DNA from 2 places in the Streptomyces sp. NPDC056222 genome. Region 1 is predicted to be linked to the other one. Evidence: predicted binding sites of a transcription regulator. Region 1 holds the regulator's gene; the other holds the start of a gene.
The links. Region 1 encodes HrcA, which represses chaperone genes, less so after heat shock. Its sites were predicted from a motif close to TTNGCACTCNGNNNNNCNGAGTGCNAA; they were not measured.
Positions count from the first base shown of each region.

Region 2: a site for HrcA is predicted at 5,236-5,262, ahead of groES (co-chaperone GroES). Genes of this name have one in related genera too.

Region 1 is NZ_JBHJTL010000018.1:48,005-57,264, forward strand. It holds gene lepA (translation elongation factor 4) at 1-392, shown strand, start outside; gene ACFC0D_RS11805 (AMP-dependent synthetase/ligase) at 611-2,485, shown strand; gene hemW (radical SAM family heme chaperone HemW) at 2,635-3,867, shown strand; gene ACFC0D_RS11815 (DUF3097 domain-containing protein) at 4,156-4,956, opposite strand; gene ACFC0D_RS11820 (MBL fold metallo-hydrolase) at 4,967-5,695, opposite strand; gene hrcA (heat-inducible transcriptional repressor HrcA) at 5,846-6,865, shown strand; gene dnaJ (molecular chaperone DnaJ) at 6,866-8,005, shown strand; gene ACFC0D_RS11835 (nitronate monooxygenase) at 8,184-9,260, shown strand; gene ACFC0D_RS11840 (16S rRNA (uracil(1498)-N(3))-methyltransferase) at 9,257-9,260, shown strand, end outside.
Region 2 is NZ_JBHJTL010000034.1:50,386-59,645, forward strand. It holds gene ACFC0D_RS18230 (YciI family protein) at 4-360, shown strand; gene ACFC0D_RS18235 (RNA polymerase sigma factor) at 395-1,657, shown strand; gene ACFC0D_RS18240 (hypothetical protein) at 1,679-2,296, shown strand; gene ACFC0D_RS18245 (SAM-dependent methyltransferase) at 2,310-3,491, opposite strand; gene ACFC0D_RS18250 (polysaccharide deacetylase family protein) at 3,611-4,525, shown strand; gene ACFC0D_RS18255 (DUF6234 family protein) at 4,516-5,157, opposite strand; gene groES (co-chaperone GroES) at 5,409-5,717, shown strand; gene groL (chaperonin GroEL) at 5,834-7,462, shown strand; gene ACFC0D_RS18270 (ester cyclase) at 7,547-8,245, opposite strand; gene ACFC0D_RS18275 (hydroxyacid dehydrogenase) at 8,313-9,260, opposite strand, start outside.

The sequences.
Region 1 (9,260 bases):
AGCAGGCGTCCAGCCTGGTCAAGGTCGACATCCTGCTGCACGGCGACAAGGTCGACGCCTTCTCCGCCGTCACCCACAAGGACGCCGCGTACGCGTACGGCGTGCGGCTCGTCGCCAAGCTGCGCGAGCTCATCCCGCGGCAGGCCTTCGAGGTGCCGATCCAGGCCGCGATCGGCTCCCGGGTGATCGCCCGTGAGACCATCCGCGCCATCCGCAAGGACGTCCTCGCCAAGTGCTACGGCGGTGACATCTCCCGTAAGCGGAAGCTGCTGGAGAAGCAGAAGGAAGGCAAGAAGCGGATGAAGATGGTCGGCTCCGTGGAGGTCCCGCAGGAGGCCTTCATCGCCGTACTGTCGAGCGACGACTCCGCGGGCGGCAAGTCCAAGAAGTGATCGGCAGTAATCAGCCAATCAGCTGACAGATACATCGAACGGGCCCACGTGCGCTCAGCGCGGGGCCCGTTCGTTATGAACCGGGTATGAAGAGGCGGCCCGCAGCCTCTTACGCGCCGGACCTCGGCGCCTTACTCTGATCGCGGCTCGTAGGTTACTCGCCAGTTAGTACGCAGGAACGCACCGCCAGAACGCACCGCCGCCGCCCGGAGGACGTCGTGAGCGACACACAGACCCTGATCGAGAACCGGCCGCCCTCCGTGGCGACCCTCTTCCTTGAGCGCGTCGCGCGGACTCCGGACGCGGAGGCATATCGCTATCCGGTCCCGTCCGCTTCCGGCCAGGGCCCGGACGACTGGAAGTCGCTGAGCTGGGAGCAGGCCGCCGAGCGCGTCTACGCCATCGCGGCCGGTCTGATCGACCTGGGCGTCCAGGCCGAGGAGCGGGTCGCGCTGGCCTCCTCCACCCGGGTGGAGTGGATCCTCTCCGACCTCGGTGTGATGTGCGCGGGTGCCGCCGTCACCACCGTCTACCCGCAGACGAACGCCGAGGAGTCGGCGTTCATCCTCTCGGACTCCGAGTCCGTGGTGCTGATCGCGGAGGACGCGGCCCAGGTCGCCAAGGCCGTCGAGCGCCGCGCCGACCTGCCGAACCTCCACCACGTCGTGGTCGTCGACCCCACCGGCGTCGAGACCGACGACTGGGTCCTGACCCTCGCCGACCTCGAGACGCGCGGCAAGGCGTACCTGGAGAAGCACGCCGAGGCCGTCAAGGAGCGGGTCGCCGCGATCACCGCGGACCAGCTCGCCACCGTCATCTACACCTCGGGCACCACCGGTCGCCCCAAGGGCGTCCGCCTCCCGCACGACAACTGGTCGTACATGGCAAAGGCCATCGCGGCGACCGGCCTGGTCACCAAGGACGACGTCCAGTACCTCTGGCTGCCGCTCGCGCACGTCTTCGGCAAGGTGCTGACCTCCGGCCAGATCGAGGTCGGGCACGTCACGGCCGTCGACGGCCGCGTCGACAAGATCATCGAGAACCTGCCGGTCGTGCAGCCGACCTACATGGCCGCCGTTCCGCGCATCTTCGAGAAGGTCTACAACGGAGTCGCCGCCAAGGCCCGGGCCGGTGGCGGCGCCAAGTACAAGATCTTCCAGTGGGCGGCCGGCGTGGCCCGCGAGTACGCCAAGGTCAGCCAGGACAACTTCCGGCGCACCGGCACCGCCTCCGCCCCCTTCGGGCTCACGGCCAAGCACAAGGTCGCCGACGTGCTCGTCTACTCCAAGCTCCGCGAGGCCTTCGGCGGCCGGCTGCGCGCCGCCGTCTCCGGCTCGGCCGCCCTCTCGCCCGAGATCGGCTACTTCTTCGCCGGCGCCGGCATCCACATCCTGGAGGGCTACGGCCTGACGGAGACCAGCGCGGCCTCCTTCGTCAACCCGGGCGAGGCCTACCGCACGGGCACCGTCGGCAAGCCGCTCCCCGGCTGCGAGGTCCGTATCGCCGACGACGGCGAGATCCTGCTGCGCGGCCCCGGTGTCATGGAGGGCTACCACGGCCTGCCCGAGAAGACGGCGGAAGTCCTGGAGTCCGACGGCTGGTTCCACACCGGCGACATCGGCGAGCTGTCCGCCGACGGCTACCTCCGCATCACCGACCGCAAGAAGGACCTGATCAAGACGTCCGGCGGCAAGTACATCGCCCCGGCCGAGGTCGAGGGCCAGTTCAAGGCCGTCTGCCCGTTCGTCTCCAACATCCTGGTCCACGGCGCCGACCGGAACTACTGCACGGCGCTGATCGCCCTCGACGAGCCCACGATCATCGGCTGGGCCGCCGAGAACGGCCTCGGCGGCAAGTCCTACGCCGAGATCGTCGCCGCCCCGCAGACCGAGGCGATGGTCCAGGGCTACGTCGACCGCCTCAACGAGGGTCTCCAGCGCTGGCAGACGATCAAGAAGTTCCGTCTGCTGCCGCGCGACCTCGACATCGAGCACGGCGAGCTGACGCCGTCGCTGAAGCTCAAGCGTCCGGTCGTGGAGCGGACGTACAAGGAGCTGATCGAGGAGATGTACGCGGGGTCGCGGGAGGCCTGATACGGCCTGCGCCGACAAGGCCTGACACGGCCTGACAAGGCCTTCGGCCCCCTGCCGGCCGAGTCGTCGGGGTGACCTGCGTCGCCCCGTGCGACCGGGTTGTCCACAGGCCGGAAGGGTTACCTCGGGCAGTACGGGACAATGGGCTCATGCCTTCCGTACTGCCCGATGGTGAGCCCATGCCCGAGGACGGGGCGCTGCCCGCCCACGCCCTGGAAGGGGCCGGGGACCGGCCGCTCGGGTTCTATCTGCACGTGCCGTACTGCGCCACGCGGTGCGGCTACTGCGACTTCAACACGTACACCGCGAGCGAGCTGCGCGGTGCCGGTGGCGTGCTCGCCTCCCGGGACAACTACGCCGGGCAGGTCGTCGAGGAGATACGCCTCGCCCGGAAGGTGCTCGGCGACGACCCACGACCGGTGCGGACGGTCTTCGTGGGCGGCGGTACGCCCACGCTGCTCGCGGCCGGCGATCTCGTACGGATGCTGGGGGCCATCCGGGACGAGTTCGGGCTCGCGGACGACGCCGAGGTGACGACCGAGGCGAACCCGGAGTCGGTGGATCCGGCGTATCTGGCCGAGCTGAGGGCCGGGGGCTTCAACCGGATCTCGTTCGGTATGCAGAGCGCCCGCCAGCACGTCCTGAAGGTCCTGGACCGTACGCACACGCCCGGGCGGCCCGAGGCGTGTGTCGCGGAGGCGCGCGCGGCGGGGTTCGACCACGTCAACCTGGATCTGATCTATGGCACGCCCGGGGAGTCCGACGACGACTGGCGTGCGTCGCTGGACGCGGCGATCGGCGCCGGGCCCGACCACGTCAGCGCGTACGCGCTGATCGTGGAGGAGGGGACGCAGCTGGCGCGGAGGATCCGGCGCGGCGAGGTGCCGATGACCGACGACGACGTGCACGCGGACCGGTATCTGATCGCGGACTCCGTCTTCGCGGAGGCCGGCTTCGAGTGGTACGAGGTGTCGAACTGGGCGACCTCGGAGGCCGGCCGGTGTCTGCACAACGAGCTGTACTGGCGCGGCGCCGACTGGTGGGGCGCGGGGCCGGGGGCGCACTCGCACGTCGGGGGTGTGCGGTGGTGGAACGTGAAGCACCCGGGTGCGTATGCGGCGGCGCTGACCTCCGGAAGGTCGCCTGGTGCGGGCCGAGAGGTCCTCTCCGAGGAGGACCGGCGCGTCGAGCGTGTGCTGCTCGAGCTTCGGCTGCGGGAGGGCGTGGAGCTGGAGCTCCTGCGTCCGGCCGGACTGGCCGCGGCTCGCAAGGCGCTGGCGGACGGGCTGCTGGCGGAGGAGCCGTACGCGGCCGGGCGGGCCGTCCTGACTCTGCGGGGGCGGCTGCTGGCCGACGCGGTCGTTCGGGACCTGGTGGATTAGGCGTCCGCGTCCGTGGGGGCGGGCGGCCGGGTCTTTTCTTGGGCGCCGCCCCCGACGAGGGGCCTGCAAGGGCGCCGCCCCCGGGCGAGGGGGCGTGAGGGCGTGCCGCCCTCCTGCGAGGGGCCTGCAAGGGCGCCGCCCCCGTGGGTTGTGCCCACCCGTTCCGCCCCAGCGGAACAGTTGCCCACAACGGGTTCGGGTGGGTGGGGGGCGGTGGATCAGTTGCCCAACGACGGGTTCGGGTGGGTGGGGGCCGGTTGAGCCGTTGCCCACAACGGATGGCTCGCTCTACGGTGCCGTCACGAAGTCGATCAGTTCTTCCACTCGGCCCAGCAGCGACGGTTCCAGGTCCTTGTACGAGTGGACCTTCGACAAGATGTGCTGCCAGGCCGCGCCCGTGTTGGCCGGCCAGCCCAGGGCTTGGCAGACGCCCGTCTTCCAGTCCTGGCCCCGGGGGATCGTCGGCCACGCCGGGATGCCCACCGACGACGGCTTCACCGCCTCCCAGACGTCGATGTACGGGTGGCCGACGATCAGGACGTCCGGGGACGAGACCTGCGCCGCGATGCGGGACTCCTTCGAGCCCGGCACCAGGTGGTCGACCAGGATCCCCAGGCGCGCGTCCGCCGCCGGGGCGAAGTCCGCGACGATGGCCGGGAGGTCGTCGATGCCCTCCAGGTACTCCACCACCACGCCCTCGATGCGCAGGTCGTCGCCCCAGACCCGTTCCACCAGCTCGGCGTCGTGGCGGCCCTCCACGTAGATCCGGCCCGCACGCGCGACCCGGGCCCGTGCGCCCGGGACCGCGATCGAGCCCGAGGCCGTGCGACTCGGGCGCGTCGGAGCGGCTGAAGGGCGGGTCAGGGTCACCACCCTCCCCTCCAGGAGGAAGCCCCGAGGCTCCATCGGGAAGACCCGGTGCTTGCCGAACCGGTCCTCCAGGGTCACCGTGCCCGCCTCGCAGCGGATCACCGCCCCACAGAAGCCCGTCGAGACCTCCTCGACGACGAGGTCCGGTTCCGCCGGTACCTCCGGCACGGGCGCGGAGCGCTTCCAAGGGGGCGTCAGGTCCGGGTTGTAGCTGCGCATTTGGGCGACGTTATGCGACGGAGAAGCGTCGTGCCAGCTCATCCCGCTGGCGCCGCACGAACGCCGCGTCCACCACCGCCCCGTGCCCCGGCACGTACACCGCGGCCTCCCCGCCCAGCGCGAGCAGCCGGTCCAGGGCCGCCGGCCAGCGCGAGCCGATCGCGTCCCGGCCCGCCTGCGGCTCGCCCGACTCCTCGACCAGGTCGCCGCAGAAGACGACCTCCGTCCCGTCGGCGCCGGGGACCAGGAGCGCCAGGTCGTGGCCCGAGTGACCGGGCCCGGCATTGGCCAGCAGCACCTGTCGGCCGCCCAGGTCCAGCGTCCACTCGCCCGACACCGTGTGGCGCGGGAGGACGAGGACGTCCACGGCCTCCGTCGCCGCCGGCTCCTCGACCCCGTGACGCACCGCGGACACCCGCAGCGACTCCCGCTCCCGCAGCAGCAGCTCGTCCAGGCCGACCGCCCCGTACACCTCCGCCCCCGCGAAGACCGCCGTGCCCAGCACATGATCGAAGTGGGGGTGACTCAGTGCGATGTGCGTCACTCTTCTGCCGCCCGTGAGGGCCTCCACCTGAGCCCGGAGCTCGGCCCCCTCCCGGAGCGTCGAGCCCGTGTCGTACAGCAGCACGGCCTTCTCGCCGAGCACCAGGCCCACCGTGGCGTCCCAGACGGGCAGCCGCCGCCTGCCCACCCCGTCCCCGAGCCGTTCCCAGCCGTACTCTTCCCAATCGACATCCATACGGCGACGCTATCCGCTACGACCCGGCGACCCGGCCTCCTTGCCAGGAGCGATGCCCGCCGCCGTACACTGGCCAGGGGATTCCTGGCACTCGAGCAGGGCGAGTGCCAAAAGCGGAGCAAACCGATACGACAGCTGGAGGTGTGCGCGATGCTCAGCGAACGCAGACTCGAGGTGCTGCGCGCCATCGTCCAGGACTACGTCGGGACGGAGGAGCCGGTCGGCTCCAAGGCGCTCACGGAGCGCCACAAGCTCGGCGTCTCGCCCGCCACCGTGCGCAACGACATGGCCGTCCTGGAGGACGAGGGCTACATCGCCCAGCCTCACACCAGTGCCGGACGCATCCCGACCGACAAGGGCTACCGCCTCTTCGTCGACAGGCTCGCCGGCGTGAAGCCGCTGTCGACGCCCGAGCGGCGCGCCATCCACAACTTCCTCGACGGCGCGGTCGACCTCGACGACGTCGTCGGGCGCACGGTCCGGCTGCTCGCGCAGCTGACCCGCCAGGTCGCCGTCGTGCAGTACCCGTCGCTGACCCGTTCGACGGTCCGGCACGTGGAGCTGCTCTCGCTCGCCCCCGCCCGTCTGATGCTCGTGCTGATCACGGACACCGGCCGGGTCGAGCAGCGGATGATCGACTGCCCCGCGCCGTTCGGCGAGACCTCGCTCGCGGACCTGCGGGCCCGGCTCAACAGCCGGGTCGTCGGCCGCCGTTTCGCGGACGTGCCGCAGCTGGTGCAGGATCTTCCGGAGTCGTTCGAGGAGATGGAGGACCGCGGCACGGTGTCGGCGGTGCTCGCGACCCTCCTCGAAACCCTGGTGGAGGAGCACGAGGAGCGGCTGATGATCGGCGGCACCGCCAATCTCACCCGCTTCGGCCATGACTTCCCCCTCACGATCAGGCCTGTGCTCGAGGCGCTGGAGGAGCAGGTCGTGCTCCTCAAGCTGCTCGGCGAGGCCAAGGACTCGGGCATGACCGTACGGATCGGGCACGAGAACGCCCATCAGGGGCTCACCTCCACGTCCGTCGTCGCGGTCGGCTACGGTTCGGGCGACGAGGCAGTCGCCAAACTCGGCGTGGTCGGACCGACCCGCATGGACTACCCCGGAACGATGGGAGCGGTACGCGCAGTGGCACGTTACGTCGGACAGATCCTGGCGGAGTCGTAAGTGGCCACGGACTACTACGCCGTACTCGGCGTACGCCGCGACGCGTCCCAGGACGAGATCAAGAAGGCATTCCGGCGGCTCGCGCGCGAGCTGCACCCGGATGTGAATCCCGATCCGAAGACGCAGGAGCGCTTCAAGGAGATCAACGCCGCCTACGAGGTGTTGTCGGACCCGCAGAAGAAGCAGGTCTACGACCTCGGCGGTGACCCGCTGTCCGCGTCCGGCGGTGGCGGTGGGGCCGGTGGCTTCGGCCAGGGCGGCTTCGGGAACTTCTCGGACATCATGGACGCGTTCTTCGGGACGGCGTCGCAGCGCGGGCCACGCTCGCGCACGCGCCGTGGCCAGGACGCCATGATCCGGCTGGAGATCGACCTCAACGAGGCCGCCTTCGGCACGACCAAGGACATCCAGGTCGACACGGCGGTCGTCTGTACGACGTGTTCCGGTGAGGGCGCCGCGCCCGGCACCTCCGCCCAGACCTGTGACATGTGTCGCGGTCGCGGCGAGGTCTCGCAGGTGACGCGGTCCTTCCTGGGCCAGGTCATGACCTCGCGTCCCTGCCCCCAGTGCCAGGGCTTCGGCACCGTCGTCCCGACCCCGTGCCCCGAGTGCGCGGGCGACGGGCGGGTCCGCTCGCGCCGGACGCTGACCGTGAAGATCCCGGCCGGTGTCGACAACGGCACGCGCATCCAGCTCGCGGGCGAGGGCGAGGTCGGTCCGGGCGGCGGTCCGGCCGGTGACCTGTACGTCGAGATCCACGAGATCCCGCACGAGGTCTTCCAGCGTCGGGGCGACGACCTGCACTGCACGGTCACCATCCCGATGACGGCGGGCGCGCTCGGTACGAAGGTGCCGCTGCAGACGCTCGACGGCCTCGAGGAGGTCGACATCCGCCCGGGCACGCAGTCCGGCCAGTCGATCCCGCTGCACGGGCGCGGCATCACGCACCTGCGCGGTGGCGGTCGCGGCGACCTGATCGTGCACGTCGAGGTGCTGACGCCGTCGAAGCTCGACCCCGAGCAGGAGCGGCTGCTGCGCGAACTGGCGAAGCTGCGTGGCGAGGAGCGGCCCACGGGTCAGTTCCAGCCCGGGCAGCAGGGGCTGTTCTCGCGGCTGAAGGACGCGTTCAACGGTCGGTAGGTGGCGTGATCGCCGAGGGTCCGGGGGTTGCCCCCGGGCCGGCGCGGTCGGCCGGGGCAGCAAGGTCCGTTCTCGCGTCTGAAGGCCACGATCAACGGCCGGTGGGCCGGACATCGTGCCTGGAAGGGCGGCATCCGCAGGGAGCGGGTGCCGCCCTTCCGTATGGCACGATGCCTGCATGTCCACCGCACTGAACGATCTTTCCCGTTACCCGATCGTGCAGGCCCCCATGGCGGGTGGCGCCTCCGGTCCGCAGCTCGTCGGGGCCGTGTGCGAGGCCGGCGGGCTCGGGTTCCTCGCCGGGGGGTACAAGACCGCCGGCGGGCTGTACCAGGAGATCAAGCAGGTGCGCGGGCTGACCGGGCAGCCCTTCGGCGTCAACCTCTTCATGCCGCAGAGCGGACAGCCCGGGGACACCGCCGCCGTCGAGGTGTACCGGCACCAGCTCTCGGGCGAGGCCACCTGGTACGAGACCCAGCTCGGCGACCCGGACAGCGGCCGGGACGACGCGTACGACGCGAAGCTCGCGATCCTCCTGGAGGACCCGGTCCCCGTCGTCTCGTTCACCTTCGGCTGCCCCGGGCGGGACACGATCGACGCCTTCGCCCGCGCCGGTACGTACACGATCGTCACCGTCACCTCGCCCGAGGAGGCCCAGGCCGCTCAGTGGGCCGGGGCGGACGCGGTCTGCGTGCAGGGCGTCGAGGCCGGCGGGCACCAGGGCACGCACCGCGACGACCCGGACGCCGCCGTCGCGGGCACCGGGCTCCTCACCCTCGTCACGCAGGTCCGGGAGACCGTCCAGCTGCCGATCGTCGCGACCGGCGGGATCATGCGCGGGGCGCAGATCGCCGCCGTCCTCGCCGCGGGGGCCGACGCCGCCCAGCTCGGCACCGCGTTCCTCGTGTGCCCCGAATCCGGCGCGCACGCCCTGCACAAGCAGGCCATGACGAACCCCCTCTTCGTGCGCACCGAGCTCACCCGCGCCTTCTCCGGGCGGCCGGCGCGCGGGCTCGTCAACCGCTTCATGCGTGAGCACGGGCCGTACGCCCCCGCCGCCTACCCCGAGATCCACCACCTCACCGCCCCCCTGCGCAAGGCCGCGGCCACCGCGGGCGACGCCCAGGGCATGGCCCTGTGGGCCGGCCAGGGGCACCGGTTGGCCCGTGAACTCCCGGCGGGGCAACTGGTCGAGGTGCTGGCCGCCGAACTCGACACCGCACTGACCGCGCAGGCCCACAGGAGCGCTTCATGA
Region 2 (9,260 bases), on a different contig from region 1:
ACCATGCCCCGCTATCTGACGATGGTCCGCATCGAAGAGGGCGCCTTCCAGCTGGAGGACGCCGACCCCGGCTTCGACGAGCGCATGGGTGCGCTGTTCGAGGAGATCACCAAGGCCGGCGTGATGCTGGAGACGGCCGGACTGAAGCCGACCGCGGAGGGCACCCGCGTCACCTGGGAGGGCGGGAAGATCGCCTTCACCGACGGCCCGTTCACCGAGACCAAGGAGATCGTCGGCGGGTACTCGATCACCCAGTGCCGCGACAAGGCGGAAGCCATCGAGTGGACGAAGCGCTTCCTGGAGGTTCACCCGCCGCAGTGGAAGGTGACCTGCGAGGTCCGTGAGATCGAGGAGATGTAGGTGCCGGCCGGGCGGGTGGTGTCATGGTTGATCCATGACCGCACCCGCCCCCGCCGCCGTCGAGACGGTCTTCCGGATGGAGTCGCCGCGGATCATCGCGACCGTGGCGAGGATCGTCCGCGATGTCGGCATCGCCGAGGAGATCGCCCAGGACGCGCTCGTCGCCGCCCTGGAGCAGTGGCCGCGGACGGGCGTCCCGGAACGGCCGGGCGCCTGGCTGACGGCGGCAGCCAAGAACCGCGCCGTCGATCTCGTACGGCGTCGTGAGACGTATGCGCGCAAGCTCGCGGAGGTGGGCCGCGAGCTCACCGAGGAGACGTACGACCCCGAGCCGCCCGGTCCCGACGACATCGACGACGACCTGCTGCGGCTGATCTTCACCGCCTGTCACCCGGTGCTCTCCGCCGAGGCACGGACCGCGCTGACCCTGCGGCTGCTCGGCGGGCTGCGCACGGACGAGATCGCCCGCGCCTTCCTCGTACCGGAACCGACGGTCGCACAGCGGATCGTGCGGGCCAAGAGGGCGCTGGCGAAGGCGGGCGTGGAGTTCGAGGTGCCGTACGGGGAGGACCGGGCGGCCCGGCTCGGCTCCGTCCTCGAGGTCATCTACCTGATCTTCAACGAGGGGTACTCGGCCACGGCGGGCGACGACCTGTTGCGGCCGGCGCTGTGCGAGGACGCGCTGCGGCTGGCGAGGGTGCTCGCCGGGCTGATGCCGAAGGAGGGCGAAGTCCACGGTCTGGCCGCCCTGTTGGAGATCCAGGCGTCCCGCGTCGCGACACGGACCGGACCGGACGGGCAGCCGGTCCTCCTCGCCGACCAGAACCGGAGCCGCTGGAACCGGCTGTTGATCCGCCGTGGCTTCGCCTCGCTGCAACGGGCGGGCGACGGCGGTACGTACGGCCCGTACGCCCTGCAGGCCGCGATCGCCGCCTGCCACGCGAAGGCGCTGACGTACGAGGAGACGGACTGGCGGACCATCGCCGCCCTGTACGGCCGACTGGCGGCCGTCGCGCCCTCCCCCGTGGTCGAGCTGAACCGCGCGGTCGCCGTCTCGATGGCGGAGGGTCCGGAGGCGGGCCTCGCCCTCGCCGACGCCCTGACCGGCGAACCGGCCCTGGCGGGCTATCACTTGCTGCCGAGCGTACGGGGAGATCTGCTGGCCCGACTGGGGCGCTCGGCGGAGGCCCGGGCGGAGTTCGAGCGGGCGGCCGGGCTGACGCGCAACGAGCGGGAGCGGGAACTCCTCCTCGGTCGTGCCCGGGACGCGGAACGGCCGCCGGAGCGACCGGCCTGAGCTGTCGATAGGCTCGACCGTATGTCCGGTCGTTCTCCGCTGCCCCCGCCCCCGCCGCCCGTCGAGATACGGAGCTGGCCCGACCGCGAGGCCCGACTGGCCGACCGCGCCCGGGCGATGGGCGAGCTCAACCAACGTCTGATCGGCGGCGGGAGGCTGTGCGTCCTCCTCGCGTGGGCCGCGACCCTGCAGTTGGGCTGGGGGATCTGCGGGGCCGGGATCATCGGGATGGACGAGGCCATCGATGCGCTCTCGGTGACGTTCGCGATCCCGCTCGTGATCTTCGGGCTCGGCGCCCTGGTCCCCGCCGTGTACTTCCTGGCCCGTGGTGTCCGACGGGACCGGGTGGCCCGCGAACGGCTGCTGCACTGGGCCGCGTTGGACCAGGACCCGGTGAGTGACGCCCGGCTGCGCGAGCCGGTGCTCAGCGCCGTCTGGCTGGTGCTCTCGTTCCTGATGTGCGCGGCGGGCCTCTGGCTCTCCTTCGCGGCGCCCGCCGAGCTCGTGGGCCCGGGACTCGGTGGCTACGGCACGGTCGTCTATCTGATGGGCGCCGCGCTGGGGTCGTGGATCTGCGGCCTGATCGGCGTGGTGAAGGCGGTGGGCCACTACCGGCTCGCCGTCCGCCTCGCGTCCTAGGAGCCCGAGGCGCTTACGCGGCCGGGCCGCCGATCAGCATCGTCGGGGCGCCCGCGACCCGGGTGAGGAAGACCGTGGCGGAGTTCGGTCCCTTCGGCTTGATCCTGCGGCGGATCTCCTCGGGTTCGACCGCCGAGCCGCGCTTCTTCACCGTCAGGGTGCCGACCTCCCGTTCGCGCAGCAGTGCCTTCAACTTCTTGAGGTTGAAGGGGAGTTCGTCGGTGATCTCGTACGCGGTGGCGAAGGGTGTGGGGGTGAGGGCGTCCGCGGTGATGTACGCGATCGTCTCGTCGATCAGGCCCCCTGCCAGCTCCTCGGCGACCTCGGCGACGAGATGGGCGCGGATGACCGCGCCGTCCGGCTCGTAGAGGAAGCGGCCGACCGGGCGCGGCGCGGGGTCGGGGAGGCCGCGGCCGGTCAGGCTCGTGCCGGCCGGCAGGAGGGTGGCGCGGCGGGCGCCGGGGGCCGTGCCGAACCACAGCACGGCCTCCTTCACGTCCCCGCCGTCCGAGATCCACTCGGCCTCCGCCTCCTCTGGCACCGCCTCGTGCGGCACGCCGGGGGCGATCTTGAGGGCCGCGTGCGGGGCCTTGCGGGCGGCCTCGATCGCCCAGGAGAGCGGCGGCGAGTACGCCTCCGGGTCGAAGATCCGGCCCCTCCCGCCGCGCCGGGCCGGGTCGACGAAGACGGCGTCGTACGGGTTCGTGTCGATCTCGGTCACGTCGGCGCACCGGACCTCGATCAGGTCGGCGAGCCCGAGCGCGGTGGCGTTCGCGCGGGCGGCCTCGGCCGTCAGCGGGTCGCGGTCCACGGCAAGGACGGAGATCCCGGCCCGGGCGAAGGCGATCGCGTCCCCGCCGATTCCGCCGCACAGGTCGGCGACGCTGCGCACCCCGAGGGCCCGGAACCGCTCGGCGCGGTAGGCCCCGACCGTCGCGCGGGTCGACTGCTCGACCCCGTTGGGCGTGAAGTACATCCGGTGGGCGTCCTCCGCGCCGAATTTCGCCACCGCGCGCTGGCGCAGCCGGGCCTGCCCGAGGGCCGCGGAGACCAGCTCGGCGGGGTGCTCGCGGCGCAGTCGTGAGGCGACCGCCAGCTCCTGGGCGGGGTCGTAGTCGCGCAGGGCGGCGAGCAGCGTCTGGCCCTCGGGGGTGAGCAGGGCGGTGAAGGAGGCGAGGTCGGTCACCCGTCCCATTGTGGGCCAGCCGGGGGACGGTGTGCGTCCGGGCGGCGGTGTCGGGGGTCCGCGAGGTGTCGGCGCTGACAGGATGCGGCGCCATGCAGCTAGTACGACAAAAGGAACAGATGCCTTCGATGCGGACCCCTCGCTCGCGCCGGCTCGGACGGTCGGTGGGCGCGGTGCTTGTCGTCGCCGCGCTCGGCTCCGCCTGTGCCGGACCGTCCGGGGAGGCCGACGGCGCGCGCAAGGGTCCCGCGAAGCCCGCCGCCGGGCAGCCGCAGGAGCAGGGTGCCGCCGCCGCTCTCGACGCGTACGTCGAGAAGGTCCGCAAGCAGCGGGCCGCCCGCGTGCACGCCGCCAAGAAGTGGGGCCTCGACCGGCCCCCGCTGGACGCCCCGGCCCCGCCCGAGGTGAAGCCGAAGATCACCACCCGCAAGGGCTTCGAGACCGACGGCGAGGGGTTGCCGCCCGTCTTCACCACCGTGCCGACCAAGGAGAAGATCGTCTTCCTGACGATCGACGACGGCGCGGAGAAGGACCCAGAACTGCTGCGGATGATGAGCGAGCTGCAGATCCCGTACAGCGCCTTCCTGAGCGACTACGTCGTCAAGGACGACTACGGCTACTTCGAGAAGATGCAGGCCGCCGGCGTCTCCCTGCACAACCACACCCTCAACCACCGCTACCTGCCCGGGCTTTCGTACGCCAAGCAGAAGCGGGAGATCTGCGGGATGCAGGACGTCATGGAGGACCGGTACGGAAAGCGGCCGCCGCTCTTCCGCCCGCCGTACGGCAATTACAACGAGGACACCCTGCGCGCGGCCAAGACGTGCGGGGTCAAGGCGGTCCCGCTCTGGGCCTCCGAGGCGTTCCCCGACCGGATGGAGTGGCGTGAGTGGGACCGGGACCTGCACCCCGGCGACATCGTGCTCACGCACTTCCGGGGCAAGGAGGACTGGAAGGGTTCCATGGCCGACATGATCCGGCGCGTGATGAAGACGATCACGGCCAAGGGGTACGCGGTCGCGAAGCTCGAGGACTACGTGTGACCGGGGTGCGCCGGCTCGCGACCGGTCTCGCGCTCGCCGGCGCGCTCCTCGGCGTGACGGGGTGTGCCTCCTCGGTGGACCCGATCGAACGCCTGGGGCGGAAGGCGGCGGAGCGGGTGGGCGACCGGAAGGGTGAGGGGTTGGCCGGTCGTCCGGAACCCAGGGTCTGTGGCACCGGTGAGGCCGCAGCGGACGCGCGACGATTCGGTTCCACAGCCGTGCCCGACGGACGCACCCTGCCCGGCACCGCCTGTCAGCGGGAGCAGTGAGGCCGCTGCCGGTGTGTCCGCGGCCCCGGGATGTGCCGTCGTCCACTCCTCCGCCGCGATGAGCAGGGTGACGAGGCAGAGCAGCCCCGCCGCGAGGAACTGGCCCCCGGCCGTCCAGGCCCAGCCGCCACGCAGCATCGCCCATGCGATCAGGAGTACGACGCCGGTGATCACGCCGAAGGTGATCACCGGCGTCCAGTCCATCGGGGGTGGCGCCGAGCTCCGGGGATCGGGCGGGCCGCTCCAGCCCCGCAGGGCCAGGAAGACGGCGGCGCAGAGGGAGATCACGCCGTCCAGGACCAGGAGCAGCAGTCCGCACGCGACGTCGGCGCCGGTGCGCACCGGCGGGCTGGAGGTGTCCATGCCCGCACATTCGTACGGAACCATCGGCTCCGTAGCGCCGTTGCCCGTACCGAGACCGAATCGCCACACCGCACCGCATTGGCACTCCGCTTGACCGAGTGCTAATCGCAGTCATAGTCTCGGCTCTGGCACTCCCCATTGGAGAGTGCCAACACAGCGACGGGCAGGTCCGGCACCCGCGACGACGGATCCACCTGGTCGCCACCTCAGACAGTTAGCCCCGTGAGATCTCCGAAGGGGGAGGTCGGATCGTGACGACCACCAGCTCCAAGGTTGCCATCAAGCCGCTCGAGGACCGCATTGTGGTCCAGCCGCTCGACGCCGAGCAGACCACCGCCTCTGGCCTGGTCATCCCGGACACCGCGAAGGAGAAGCCCCAGGAGGGCGTCGTCCTCGCCGTGGGCCCGGGTCGCTTCGAGAACGGCGAGCGCCTGCCGCTCGACGTGAAGACCGGCGACATCGTGCTGTACAGCAAGTACGGCGGCACCGAGGTGAAGTACAACGGCGAGGAGTACCTCGTCCTCTCGGCTCGCGACGTGCTCGCGATCGTCGAGAAGTAATTCACCGAAGTATCGAACCCGATGCTTGAGCTGCGCCCCTGACCCCGCACCGGGCGTCCGGGGCGCAGTTCGTTTCACCAGTTGCACACGAATTCCGAGAGGGCTGAATCGCTCCCATGGCGAAGATCCTGAAGTTCGACGAGGACGCCCGTCGCGCCCTTGAGCGCGGCGTCAACAAGCTTGCCGACACGGTGAAGGTGACGATCGGCCCCAAGGGCCGCAACGTCGTCATCGACAAGAAGTTCGGCGCTCCCACCATCACCAACGACGGTGTCACGATCGCCCGCGAGGTCGAGATCGAGGACCCGTACGAGAACCTCGGTGCCCAGCTGGTGAAGGAGGTGGCGACCAAGACCAACGACATCGCGGGTGACGGCACCACCACCGCCACCGTGCTCGCCCAGGCGCTCGTCCGCGAGGGTCTGCGCAACGTCGCCGCCGGTGCCTCCCCGGCCGCCCTGAAGAAGGGCATCGACGCCGCGGTCAAGGCCGTCTCCGACGAGCTTCTCGCGACCGCCCGTCCGATCGAGGACAAGTCCGACATCGCCGCCGTGGCCGCGCTCTCCGCGCAGGACCAGCAGGTCGGCGAGCTCATCGCCGAGGCGATGGACAAGGTCGGCAAGGACGGTGTCATCACCGTCGAGGAGTCCAACACCTTCGGCCTGGAGCTCGACTTCACCGAGGGCATGGCCTTCGACAAGGGCTACCTGTCCCCGTACATGGTGACCGACCAGGAGCGTATGGAGGCCGTCCTCGACGACCCGTACATCCTGATCCACCAGGGCAAGATCTCCTCGATCCAGGACCTCCTGCCGCTCCTCGAGAAGGTCATCCAGGCCGGCTCCTCCAAGCCGCTGCTGATCATCGCCGAGGACGTCGAGGGCGAGGCCCTGTCGACCCTGGTCGTCAACAAGATCCGTGGCACCTTCAACGCCGTGGCCGTCAAGGCCCCCGGCTTCGGCGACCGCCGCAAGGCGATGCTCGGCGACATGGCCACCCTCACGGGTGCCACCGTCATCGCCGAGGAGGTCGGCCTCAAGCTCGACCAGGCCGGTCTGGACGTGCTGGGCACCGCCCGCCGCGTGACCATCACCAAGGACGACACCACCATCGTCGACGGTGGTGGCGACTCCGCGGACGTGCAGGGCCGCGTCAACCAGATCAAGGCCGAGATCGAGTCCACCGACTCCGACTGGGACCGCGAGAAGCTCCAGGAGCGCCTCGCGAAGCTGGCCGGCGGCGTGTGCGTGATCAAGGTCGGCGCCGCCACCGAGGTGGAGCTGAAGGAGAAGAAGCACCGTCTGGAGGACGCCATCTCCGCGACCCGCGCCGCGGTCGAGGAGGGCATCGTCTCCGGTGGTGGCTCCGCTCTGGTCCACGCCGTCAAGGTCCTCGAGGGCAACCTCGACAAGACCGGCGACGAGGCCACCGGTGTCGCGGTCGTGCGCCGCGCCGCCGTCGAGCCGCTGCGCTGGATCGCCGAGAACGCCGGCCTCGAGGGCTACGTCATCACCTCGAAGGTGGCGGAGCTCGACAAGGGCCAGGGCTTCAACGCCGCGACCGGCGAGTACGGCGACCTGGTCAAGGCCGGCGTCATCGACCCGGTGAAGGTGACGCGCTCCGCGCTGGAGAACGCCGCCTCGATCGCCTCCCTCCTCCTCACCACCGAGACCCTCGTGGTGGAGAAGAAGGAAGAGGAGCCGGCGGACGCGGGCCACGGCCACGGCCACGGTCACTCCCACTGAGGCACGTAGCTGAGAGCTGAGGCCCGGTGTCCCCGTCGCGGGGACACCGGGCCTCGGTGTTTCCCGGGAACCTCTCGGTCTCCGCTACCCCTCCACGGCGCCGAGCTGCCCCATGAGGCCGAGCAGGTCGTACTGCCACCACCCCTCCGCCATCTTCCCGTCCTGACGGAACTGGTGGATGGTCGTGCCGGTCATGGAGACCTTCATGCCGGTGGGCTGGAGCCCCATGAAGTCGCCGGTGTGGGTGCCCAGCCAGGTCCACCGCGTGCACACCCGGTCGCCCTCGGCGATCTGGTCGTGGATCGTGAAGGCGAAGTCGAAGCCGCCGCGCCACATCTCCACCTCGCGGCGGACCGCGTCCATGCCGATGACGTCCTGCTCGTTGGTCGGATCGTGGTCGTGGTACCCCTCCGCGAGCACCTCGTCGAGCGGTGGAAGCTCGTCCTCGGAGGAGATGAGCTCGAAGAACCGGCGCGAGTTCGACTTGTACAGCTGGATGTCCCGCACGATGTCCAGGTCCGTGAACGTCGGCATCTCGTCACAGAGCGCGACCATCTCCCGGAAGATGCGATCGGTCTCGGGAAGCTGCGAGTTGGTCATCGCCACCTCGTAGGAGGGGAACTCCACGATCTCCACGAGGTGGTCGGAGTCGGAGCGGTCCTTGCCGATGACGCTGTGGCTGGCCGTCCGCTTGCCCTTGGTCTGCTCGACCCACTTGTCCATGAGCCGGTTCAGATCGTCGAACCGACTGGTCTTGCAATCGATTATCTGTACGAATGTCATGGCGCCTCCCGGACCGGGTGGGACCTTTCCAGTCTAGGTCCACGGCCGTCAGGGGCCCTGGCGGCAGTCAGGCCGACCGGCCCAGCGAACCCGCCTGAACCGGGTCCGCGAACGGCTCCCCCCGTCCGTACCGCGCCACCTCCTCCAGCGCCTGGTCCGCCATCCGGTGCAGCTCGTTGCCCAGCGAGCCCGCCACATGCGGGGTGAGGAGGACGTTGGGCAGCGTCCAGAGCGGTGAGTCCGGCGGCGGGAGCTCCGGGTCCGTGACGTCGAGGACCGCGTGGAGGCGGCCTCGGAGCAGGTGGGGGAGGAGGGCCGACTCGTCGATCAGGGAGCCGCGGGCGGTGTTGATCAGGGTCGCGCCGTCGGGCATCGAGGCCAGCTGCGGCGCGCCGATCATCCGGTACGTGGCGGGGAGCTGCGGCGCGTGGATGGAGACGATCGAACTCCGCGCGCACAGCGTGTCGAGGTCGACCAGCTGCACGCCGAGCGCGCGGGCCTCGGCCGCCTCCATGTACGGGTCGTACAGCAGCACCTCGAAGTCGAAGGGACGCAGCAGGTCCATGACCCTGCGGCCGATCCGGGAGGCGCCGATCAGACCGACCGTGCGCCGGTAGTTGCCCCAGGCCGCCGACTCCGCCGTCCACGCGTCGTCGGCCCGCACCGTCCCGTACCGCAGGGCCGAGGGGAGGATCCGCTTACCCGCGAAGAGGATCGCCGCGAGCGTGTACTCGGCGACGGGCAGCGCGTTGGCCGCCGCCGCCGAGGTGACGGAGAGGCCCCGGTCCCAACAGGCCTCGGTGACATGGTGCTTGACCGAGCCGGCCGCGTGGACGACCGCCCGCAGGCGCGGGGCGCGGTCCAGGACGGCGGCCGTCAGGGGTGGCGCGCCCCAGCAGGTGAGGAGGACCTCAGCCTCGGCGAGGGCGGCGGCCACGCGCGGGCCGGGCGCGGCGAGGTCGTGGGCGACGAGGTGGGGGTCGGTGCGGGTCAGGGCGGTGAGGCGGGCGCGGTG